Linked DNA regions of Ketobacter alkanivorans. The protein of the gene in region 1 interacts with the protein of each later gene in a pairwise test. Links are inferred from orthologs where the notes say so. Each region holds a gene or a part of one and is shown on either strand. Other genes may lie near its edges.

Region 1 (4,068 bases):
CGTAGTACAACTTGAGCAACTGGAAAGCTTCATACAAAACACTCGACGTGCATCGCATGTCCTGTTGATACTGCTGGCCAAACAAACGATCCTGACAGAAGACCGGTCTATTAGAGAGCTGATCTCCACTGCCAAGATAGAGGATGGCAACACCATTCATTGGAACAGCAACCGCTATCTGGTGAACACTCGTAACATCGCTGATTCTCTGCAAATGATTTCCCTCACTCCAATGGTTGATATGGACGCCGCCAGCGAAGCACTGAATAACATGCTGAGTTATGTCGCTATTGCTGCTGGGCTGCTCAGTTTGTTGATACTGCATCGCAGCGTAGCCGTTCTGGTGACCAATCCTCTCAGACGCCTGCAGAGCCTGGTTACCAATATCAGCAATGGCAACTTTAATGCCGTCAAAGTGCTGAATCGCGCCGACGAGCTGGGCGAGCTGTCGCAATCGTTCGAATCCATGCGAGAACACCTGCACGATACTTCCCAGCACATTGAAGAACTCGCCTACTTCGATGCGCTTACGGGGCTTCCCAACAAAGTAAGTTTTATCGACACCATTCAACAGCTGATTGAAAAATCGCAAGTCTCCGGGCACCAAGTCGCGATACTGTTTTTTGATCTGGATAACTTCAAACACATTAATGATGGGCTCGGCCATGAAGTGGGTGATGAACTCTTAATGCGGGTGAGCGGTCGCCTCAAAGAGTGCGTTCGCAGTCACGATATGGTGGCACCTACCCACCCGCTGGCACTGCGTGAGAAAGAATCCATGATTGCGCGCTTGGGTGGCGATGAATTCACACTGGTGCTATCCAAAATCAATTCCCCGGAAGAAGCCGCTAAAGTGGCCAACCGTATTCTGCAAAAACTGTCTAAGCCCTTTAACCTCAACGAAAATGAAGTATTTACCAGCGCCAGTATCGGTATCTCCATGTTCCCGAAAGATGGCCGCACCCCGGAAGCTCTGCTCAAAAATGCTGATACTGCCATGTATGCGGCAAAAGCCAGTGGAAAGAACAACTCCCGTTTCTACGATTCCAAAATGAACAAACCCGTGCTGGAACGGATTGAGCTGGAAGCCTCGATGCGCTCTGCCCTCGCGAACAATGAATTCGTTCTTCACTATCAACCAAAAGTGCCCCTGTTCGGTGAAATGCGCTTTGAGTTTGAAAACCTGATGCGGTGGAATCACAGCGAAAAAGGCATGATTAGCCCCGGTGTCTTCATCCCGCTGGCGGAGGATACCGGCTATATTCAGAATTTAGGTGACTGGGCGATCGAGCAAACCTGCCGTCAGATCGAATACTGGAACAAAAAAGGGTTCAGGAACATCACAGTTTCCACCAACCTGTCCCCAGTGCAATTAAACTACGGCAACCCGCTGCAAACTATTAAGGATGCGCTGGATGCCTATGACATCGAGCCCCATCAGCTAGAGGTAGAAATCACCGAATCCGGCCTGATGCAGAACGAAAAACACGCCGTAGAATTGTTAAATCAGATCAAGGCTCTGGGGGTTCGTATTGCCCTGGATGATTTTGGTACAGGGTACTCATCCCTGGCCTATCTGCTGAAGTTCCCGATCGATACCTTGAAGATTGATCGCACCTTTATTCGGGATATTGATTCCCAGCCAGAATCACTGAAAGTTCTGGAAGCCATTATCGGTTTGGCAAAAAGCCTGAATCTGCATGTAGTGGCGGAGGGAGTGGAAACCAAAGAACAACTGGATCTGCTGCAACAACGTGAGTGTGATTACATTCAAGGCTTTTACTTTGCGCGACCAACCGAACCGGATGAGGCCATGCGCTTTTTTGAAGAACACTTTCGAAACAAAAGCAGGGTTCACCTGGCCGGGCTTAATCGCATCGGCGCCTAAGTTACACTGGCATGTCATCGGAGTTAAAACCAAAAAGAGCGCCTTTAGGCGCTCTTTTATCAGGCACAGTGCAAACGGTTATTCAGTCTGCCCAGCCGCTTCTTCAACAATCGTTTTTAACTCGCCCTGTTGAGCCATCTCCAGAATGATATCACTGCCACCGACCAGTTCACCGGCCACCCATAGCTGTGGGAATGTCGGCCAATTAGCATACTTGGGCAGCTCAGCCCGGATATCAGGGTGCTCAAGAATATTGACGTATGCGAAAGGCTTACCCACCGTCATCAATGCTTCCACGGCGCGGGCGGAAAAACCACACTGAGGAAATTGCGGTGAACCTTTCATGTACAACAACACCGGGTTGCTACTGATTTGATCTTTAATGACGTCAAGCGTTTCCATATTGCACCTACCAATGTAAAAGTTGCGCTATTGTAGCAAAACACAGCCTTGCTAACACCATAGACAGTTTGTGGTTTCAGGCCCCAATAATGGCCACTGGCACCCCGTTAAGAGCCGCATTACCGGACAATTCATCCACAAACTGATCATCGGTAAGGTCATTTACGCTCACGCCAGGGTGGGCCTGGGCAATACCCGCTTTAACCCCCTTGCGGCCGTGGCCCCAACCATGGGGCAAGCTCACCACACCGGGCATCACTTCGTCGGTGGCCTCCAGCTCGGCAATTACCTCACCCACCCGGGAACTGACTTTCACGGCCTGCCCGGTTTGCAAACCCAGTTTGGTGGCGTCATCTGGATGCATCATAAGCTGGCAACGCCCCTTACCTTTAACCAAACGCTGGTAATTATGCATCCAGCTATTGTTGCTGCGCACATGGCGGCGGCCGATCAAGCGAAACGGCATGTCTTCACTGTCGGGTTCCTGCTCCAGCAACCGCTCCAGATCCTTTAACACGGGCTCTGGTGCACAGCGAATCAACTTGTCACCATGAACCAAACGCTCGGGAAACTGGGTAGCGTGAGGCCCCATGTCCAGACCGTGGGGGTTATCCTTCAACACTTGTAAATTAAGCTCATCTTTATACGGGCCACTTTGTAGGCCCATATTCAACACCATTTCCGGTGGGAACACCGGTGCCGGTTGCACCCCTTTCAATGCACTGACGCGCTCACCCAGAGCAGAAAGAATCTCCCAGTCGTGCAACGCGCCCGCTGGCTTGTCGAACACGGCCTGACTGTATTTAGCGATGTTGCGTACAGCGAAAGGTGCCAGCGCCAGATCATAGTGATCGTGTTCCAAGGGGCTGGTGGGGGGCAGAATAATATCGGCAAACCGGGTGGTCTCATTGATGTAAAAGTCAATGGACACCATGAATTCCAGCCCTTCCAGGCCCGCTTCGAGTTGCTCACCATTAGGCGTAGACAGCACCGGGTTGCCAGCACCGGTAATCATGGCTTTGATCTGCCCCTCACCAGGGGTCAGGATCTCTTCGGCAAGCGCGCTACAGGGTAACTCCCCACCGAATTCAGGCAGCCCTCGCACCCGTGTCTGCCACACATCGAAATGGCCAGCCTTATTCATCGGCCCCCACACCATGTCCACCGCAGGCAGGCTGAGGGTGTAACCACCGGGCACATCCAGATGGCCGGTAATAATGTTCAGCAGCTGAATGCCCCACTGGCAGATGGCACCAAACTGCTGCACAGAAATGCCCATACGGCCGTAGATCACCGCATTTTCAGTGTGCGCCAGATCATAGGCCAGCTGGCGAACTGTTGCTGCCGGAACGCCAGTTTTGTCAGCGGCCAGCTCGAGGGTAAACGGGGCTACCGCCTGCTCGGCCCGATCCAAATCAGCAAGATGCTCACTAAGATGTCCCGTTTTCACCCATCCGTTGACGAAGATCTCGCGCGCCATGGCCAGCAGCAGGAAGGCATCGGTGCCGGGGCGGATAAACGCATGCTGATCCGCTATTGCCGCCGTTTCAGAGCGACGGGGGTCAATCACAACCAACTTACCGCCCCGCTTCTGTAATGCCTTGGCCCGTAAGCGAAACCCAGGCACGCTCCACAGGCTGCCGTTGGACGCCATAGGGTTACCACCCACAATGATGAGGTAATCGGTGCGATCAATGTCCGGCACCGGCACCTGGACTTGATGACCGTACATCCAGTAGCACATTAATTGATGAGGTAACTGATCCACCGAGGTGGCA
Region 2 (2,772 bases), 320 kb from region 1 along the record:
TTCTAACCGCTATGCATTTTTGCTGAGATCCATGGATGACGTTGCGGTGAACTTTGCCGTGGATGAAGTGGAAGTCTCGATGCAAAGGCCTTTCTTTTATCAAGGCATCGGGTTACAGCCTGGGGTGTCATTTGGAGTGGCCCGGCTCAGTGACACTGAGGCCTCTTTTGACTCCTTGTACCAGCATGCGTTAAATGCGTTGCGTGCGGATACCGAAAAAAACCTGTTGAAGGGTTACCAGCTGGAATCGGTGGATCAATATAATCCGCGCAATATCAGTCTGATCAATCAGCTACGACAGGCAATACAAGAGAACGAAATATCGCTGTATTTTCAGCCCGTTTATGATTTAAGCAGCAATCAGCCGTGTGGTATTGAGGTATTGACCCGATGGGATACATCTCATGGGGAGAAGGTCAACCCTAATGAGATATTCTATTTAGCTGAAGTTGGTGGCTTTGTGGCAGAGTTGACCTTGAAAGTCATGGAGCAGGCGATTTGTCATTATCTGACTGCCGTTGACCCCCAAGACAACCCGATAAAGCTGTCGGTGAATCTTTCCCCCAAGTGTCTGCGAGAGGATCGTTTTTTGGAAGAGGTGGGAATACTGCTAACCCGCTATCATATGCCCTCCAAAATGCTGTCGTTCGAAATCAAGGAGGCTGCCATCATAGAAGATCCGTGCATCACGCGAGAAGCGCTGAATCGCATTCGCTCTATGGGTATCAGTCTTACTATTGATGAGTTTGGAGCCGCCTACAGCAATTCCAGTTATATGAGCAGTTTGCCGGTGGCGGAAGTAAAGCTGGATCAGCGCATTGTGGCCAGGTTGGATAACAAGTTTCATTATGATTCGGTTGCGGGGCTCATAAATTTGTGTCGCGAGCAGGACATCAAGTTGGTGATTCACGGTGTTGAGGATGAGAGCACGTTGGCGCGCTTGGAGCAGATGGGATGCAGTTTTGCTCAGGGACATTATTTCTCTGCACCGGTGAAGGCAGGCGAGTTCCGGCTTGGCAAGGGGCAAATGCGACGCTCTCGTTATCAGCGGGCCTGAGCCAGATCGGTTATAATCGGCCCAATGCGTCCTAAGAGAAGATGATTATGTCAAAACCCTTTCCTGTTCAGGCGGCCATTGAGTCAAAACTCAGCCAGCACTTCAACCCAAGCCTGTTGCAAGTCGTGAACGAGAGCCATATGCACAGTGTTCCGGCCAATTCAGAGACCCATTTTAAAGTGGTTGTTGTGTCTGATCTGTTTACCGGCAAGCGATCCGTCGCGCGTCATCAGATGATCTATAAGGTGTTGTCTGAAGAGCTGGCGGGGCCGGTACATGCGCTTGCCATTCACACGTATACCGATGATGAGTGGCAGAAGACCGGGGCAGAAAGCCCTGATTCACCTACGTGTCGGGGAGGCAGTAAAGCCGATCAGCATTGATTGTCCAATGTGCTTGGCTTGTTGGTCACCACAGCATTGCCCTCAATTATCAGAGTCGGCATTCTTACGATGTAGATGGTTACACCGCTGGCAATAATCAACAGCAAAATCTTCAGTATTACAGCGCTCACAAAAAATAGCGCCGATGTGGATATAGTGAACCACAGCATAATAAGAATATAGGCTTTGGCTTTGAGGGGAATGCCTTTGCCATCAATGTAGAGGTGGATGTAAGGGCCAAGCTGAGGTTGATTTAAGAGCCAATCGTGGAAGCGTGTTGAGCTTTTGGCAAAGCAGCTGACGGCAAGAAGCAGAAACGGCGTAGTGGGCAGTAGTGGCAAAAAAATACCGATCACGCCCAACACTACAGAGAGCCAGCCCACTGTGATCAGGCTATAGCGAATGAAGATATTGAGCTGCTTTGCTTCTGCCATGTATGACTAACCATGAATAAACAATTGTGTTCAGAACCGCAGAACTAAACCTGTCGAAATACCCGTTTCTTCCCAGCTTACCTCATTCAATTGGGTTCTGCCACGGGACCCATCGGCGAAGAATACCGTGTCTTGTCCTGGGTCAGTACTCCAGTTTGTCAGGTGCCAATCGATCCAAAGCGATACCAGGTTGGAAAATTGATATGCGTAATTGATTCCCAGGCTGTATCCGGAGCCTGTAGCGCTCTGCTCAAAGCTTTTGGGGTGGGCGAAGTCGGAGCGCAGGTTCCAGTCGGCTTCTGCGGAGTAATCCAGCCATTGATATTTTGCGGTTAGATTTACGCGGTGATCGCGGGTTTCCAGCCCCCAGCCCATACCCACCCAGTAGACGTTCCATTGTGTGTCATAGCTGCTCTTTAAGGTGTTCCGAAATGGGCCTACGGCGGTGGGGTTGTCGGTGTTGATGGTTTGCAGACCTTCGGTCATAAGCATGTTTTGCTTTTTGGAGGTGAATCCGATCATGGGTTTCAGAACCTGAAAATCGCTTATTTGGTAACGTCGGGCCAAGCCTACACTGATGTCGGTCATGGATGAGTTGACGGCGGAGGAATAACTGCGGCTGTATTCATCCTGGCGATTATCGCTATCGTAATCGGAATCCTGTACGGTGCCTTCGTTGGCCGTTCCGGTACTGAAATCCACCAGCAGCTCATGGTCAGCAAGCCAGCCGCGGTGGAAGCGCATCAGGCTGGACATGTTGAACTGGCGAAAATTCACGTCTTTGTATGTGAGTTCTGACAGGATATTTGGGCCATCACTGCCACCGGCAATGTTCCACTGCAGGGTGCCTTGAGAGTTGCCAACGCCGGTGTTGAATTCGATATCATACGCCGACGCC
Region 3 (2,682 bases), 520 kb from region 1 along the record:
CCGTTTTCAGCAGCGGCAGCGTTTCATCCAGTATGCGCCCCTTGGACAGGGCAATGCGTATTCTTGCTGTCATGATGCACTCTTTCTTTACGATGGTATGCGGTGAATGGTCGCACCCAGCATTTGCAGTTTCTCTTCAATACATTCGTAGCCACGGTCGATGTGGTAGATACGATCCACCAGGGTATCACCATCGGCCACCAACCCGGCCAGAACCAACCCGGCTGAAGCCCGCAGATCGGTGGCCATAACCGGCGCACCGGTAAGGCGCTCAACCCCTTTGATGATGGCGGTATTGCCTTCCAGATGGATGTCCGCCCCCATACGATTCAACTCGGAGACGTGCATAAACCGGTTTTCAAAGATGGTTTCTATAATGGTGCCAGTGCCCTCCGCCACCGCATTCAAGGCGGTGAACTGGGCCTGCATATCCGTGGGAAAAGCAGGATAAGGTGCTGTACGAATATTAATCGCTTTGGGGCGATTACCTTTCATATCCAGCTCGATCCAGTCATCTCCTGTGATCACCGTCGCGCCCGCGTCTTCCAGCTTGGCCAGCACCGCATCCAGAATATCCGGGCGAGTATGCTTGACCTTCACCTTGCCACGGCTGATGGCTCCCGCCACCAGATAGGTGCCCGTTTCGATACGATCAGGAATCACGGTGTATTCACAGGCATGCAGGCGCTCTACACCGTTAATAATAATGGTGTCAGTGCCTGCACCCTTGATATCAGCGCCCATGGCCGTCAGGCAATCTGCCAGATCCACCACTTCCGGTTCACGGGCAGCGTTCTCCAGAATGGTCTGACCATCAGCCAGCGCGGCAGCCATCATCAGGTTTTCGGTGCCGGTTACGGTTACGGTTTCCAACACGATACGGGCGCCTTTCAGGCGGCCCTTGCTGTAGGCATGGATGTAACCGCCCTCGACAGTAACGTCAGCACCCATGGCCTGCAGGCCGTGAATGTGCAGATCCACCGGGCGACTGCCGATAGCGCAACCTCCGGGCAGGGAAACATGGGCCTCACCGAAGTGAGCCAGCATCGGGCCCAGCACCAGAATGGACGCGCGCATGGTTTTGACCAGAGCATAGGGCGCATCCAACTGCTTGATGGTATTGGCTTCCACTTCCACATTTAACTTGTCGTCAATGATCAGCTCCACCCCCATCTGACCGAGCAATTCGATCATGGTGGTAATGTCCTGCAGATGCGGCAGGTTGCAGACCTTCATCTTTTCATCACACAGCAGGGTCGCTGCCAGCACAGGCAAGGCAGAGTTTTTTGACCCGGAAATGCGGATTTCACCGTTGAGACTGCCGCCCCCGGTGATAATCAGTTTATCCATGTTGAGGCCTCGTGCAGATCAGAATCCAGGGATACCCAGCTTTTTCTGGGATTCCCACTCGGATGGGGTGTAGGTATGCATGCTGACGGCGTGCAGTTCGCCACTGGCAATCAGTTCGTTCAGGCAGGCATATACCAACTGTTGTTTTTTAACGGAACGCAAGCCCTCAAAGGCTGCAGAAGCCACGGCGACGAGGCATTTATTGCCGTCCAGTCGTACCATGGCCTGAGCACCCTCAATACCGCTTTCGAGGCGCTGTTGAATATCTTCGGCTGTGATCATTTAGAACTACCCGGGATCGTTGGGGTTTGAAAGGCGACATTGTAAACAAATTCGACGCTAAAATCAGGAAGAAAAGGGAATCACCGTATCCAGACTGCTGACCCGGCTTACGTCCAGCATATCGTCCGGCGCATTGACAAAAACCAGCGTCTTACCCAGCACCTGGGCCATGCGTAACCAGCACATCAATACCGAGATCCCCACACTGCCAACCCGCCCAACCTGAGACAAATCGACACTGATTCGATCCGCCATACCGGGAATCAGCTTCTGACCTTCACTGCGCAAGCGGGTGGCGGAGGCAAACAGCATGTCGCCACTGATGGCCAATTGATTATCGCTCACCCGGATCAGGCTTACACCAAGGCCGGACAGCCCATTGCTGCTAGGGCTCATCGGATACTCTTCCCACCAGAAACTTGGCAATCAGATCTTCCAGCACCAATGCTGACTGGGTGTTGTAGATTTCGCTGCCTTCCACCAGGTTCTCAAGCTCGGCGCCTTGGCTGAGGCCTATGTACTTCTCGCCCAGCACCCCAGCGGTCAAAATAGCAGCACTGGTGTCGCTGGAAAGGTTGTCCACATTTTTGTAGATTTCCATTTCCACTACCCCGACGAAGTCTTCCCGATCCAGATAGATATTAGTAACCCGGCCGATTGTGACGCCCGCCATGGTCACTTTGGCCCGCGCGGTCAGACCGCCAATGTTCTCGAACTTGGCAGAGATGCGATACACCTCTTCAGCAGAGTTCATCGACAGGCCACTCACCCGCAGAGCCAGAAATATTATTGCCAGCAAGCCAATCAGCATGAATCCACCAACCGCCAACTCCAAGGTACGCATGCGCATTTTACAGTTCTCCAAACATGACTGCGGTTAAAATAAAGTCTAATCCCAGTACCGCCAGGGAGGCATAAACCACCGTACGGGTGGTAGCCCGACTGATACCTTCGGAAGTGGGCACTGTATCGTAGCCCTGGAATACCGCGACCCAGGTAACCACAATGCCGAATACGACGCTTTTGATGAAGCCATTCATCACGTCATCA

The links. Proteins that work in one complex are often made in the same cells at the same time.
Region 2: the proteins of grxD (region 1) and Kalk_RS20970 interact in binary tests that used the Escherichia coli proteins (3 or more experiments, as listed by UniProt). The link is inferred for Ketobacter alkanivorans from one-to-one orthologs.
Region 3: the proteins of grxD (region 1) and Kalk_RS17270 interact in binary tests that used the Escherichia coli proteins (3 or more experiments, as listed by UniProt). The link is inferred for Ketobacter alkanivorans from one-to-one orthologs.

The regions. Positions count from the first base shown.
Region 1 is NZ_CP022684.1:4,556,685-4,560,752, reverse strand. The notes cover bases 629-3,389. They hold grxD (Grx4 family monothiol glutaredoxin), read right to left. Parts: upstream 2,291-3,389; coding sequence 1,967-2,290; downstream 629-1,966. Other genes in these bases: Kalk_RS19495 (molybdopterin oxidoreductase family protein), read right to left, coding at 2,367-3,389; Kalk_RS19505 (putative bifunctional diguanylate cyclase/phosphodiesterase), read left to right, coding at 629-1,888. Outside these bases: more of Kalk_RS19505, read left to right, coding at 1-628; more of Kalk_RS19495, read right to left, coding at 3,390-4,068. UniProt on the Escherichia coli protein: Monothiol glutaredoxin involved in the biogenesis of iron-sulfur clusters.
Region 2 is NZ_CP022684.1:4,875,845-4,878,616, forward strand. It holds Kalk_RS20970 (BolA family protein), read left to right. Parts: upstream 1-1,104; coding sequence 1,105-1,440; downstream 1,441-2,772. Other genes in the region: Kalk_RS20965 (EAL domain-containing protein), read left to right, coding at 1-1,057; Kalk_RS20975 (YbaN family protein), read right to left, coding at 1,431-1,874; Kalk_RS20980 (hypothetical protein), read right to left, coding at 1,905-2,772. UniProt on the Escherichia coli protein: Transcriptional regulator that plays an important role in general stress response. Has many effects on cell morphology, cell growth and cell division. Acts by regulating the transcription of many genes, including dacA (PBP-5), dacC (PBP-6), ampC and mreB.
Region 3 is NZ_CP022684.1:4,035,155-4,037,836, reverse strand. It holds Kalk_RS17270 (BolA family protein), read right to left. Parts: upstream 1,633-2,682; coding sequence 1,369-1,632; downstream 1-1,368. Other genes in the region: mlaE (lipid asymmetry maintenance ABC transporter permease subunit MlaE), read right to left, coding at 2,484-2,682; mlaD (outer membrane lipid asymmetry maintenance protein MlaD), read right to left, coding at 2,018-2,482; Kalk_RS17265 (STAS domain-containing protein), read right to left, coding at 1,696-2,028; murA (UDP-N-acetylglucosamine 1-carboxyvinyltransferase), read right to left, coding at 88-1,350; hisG (ATP phosphoribosyltransferase), read right to left, coding at 1-73. UniProt on the Escherichia coli protein: Involved in cell resistance against acid stress.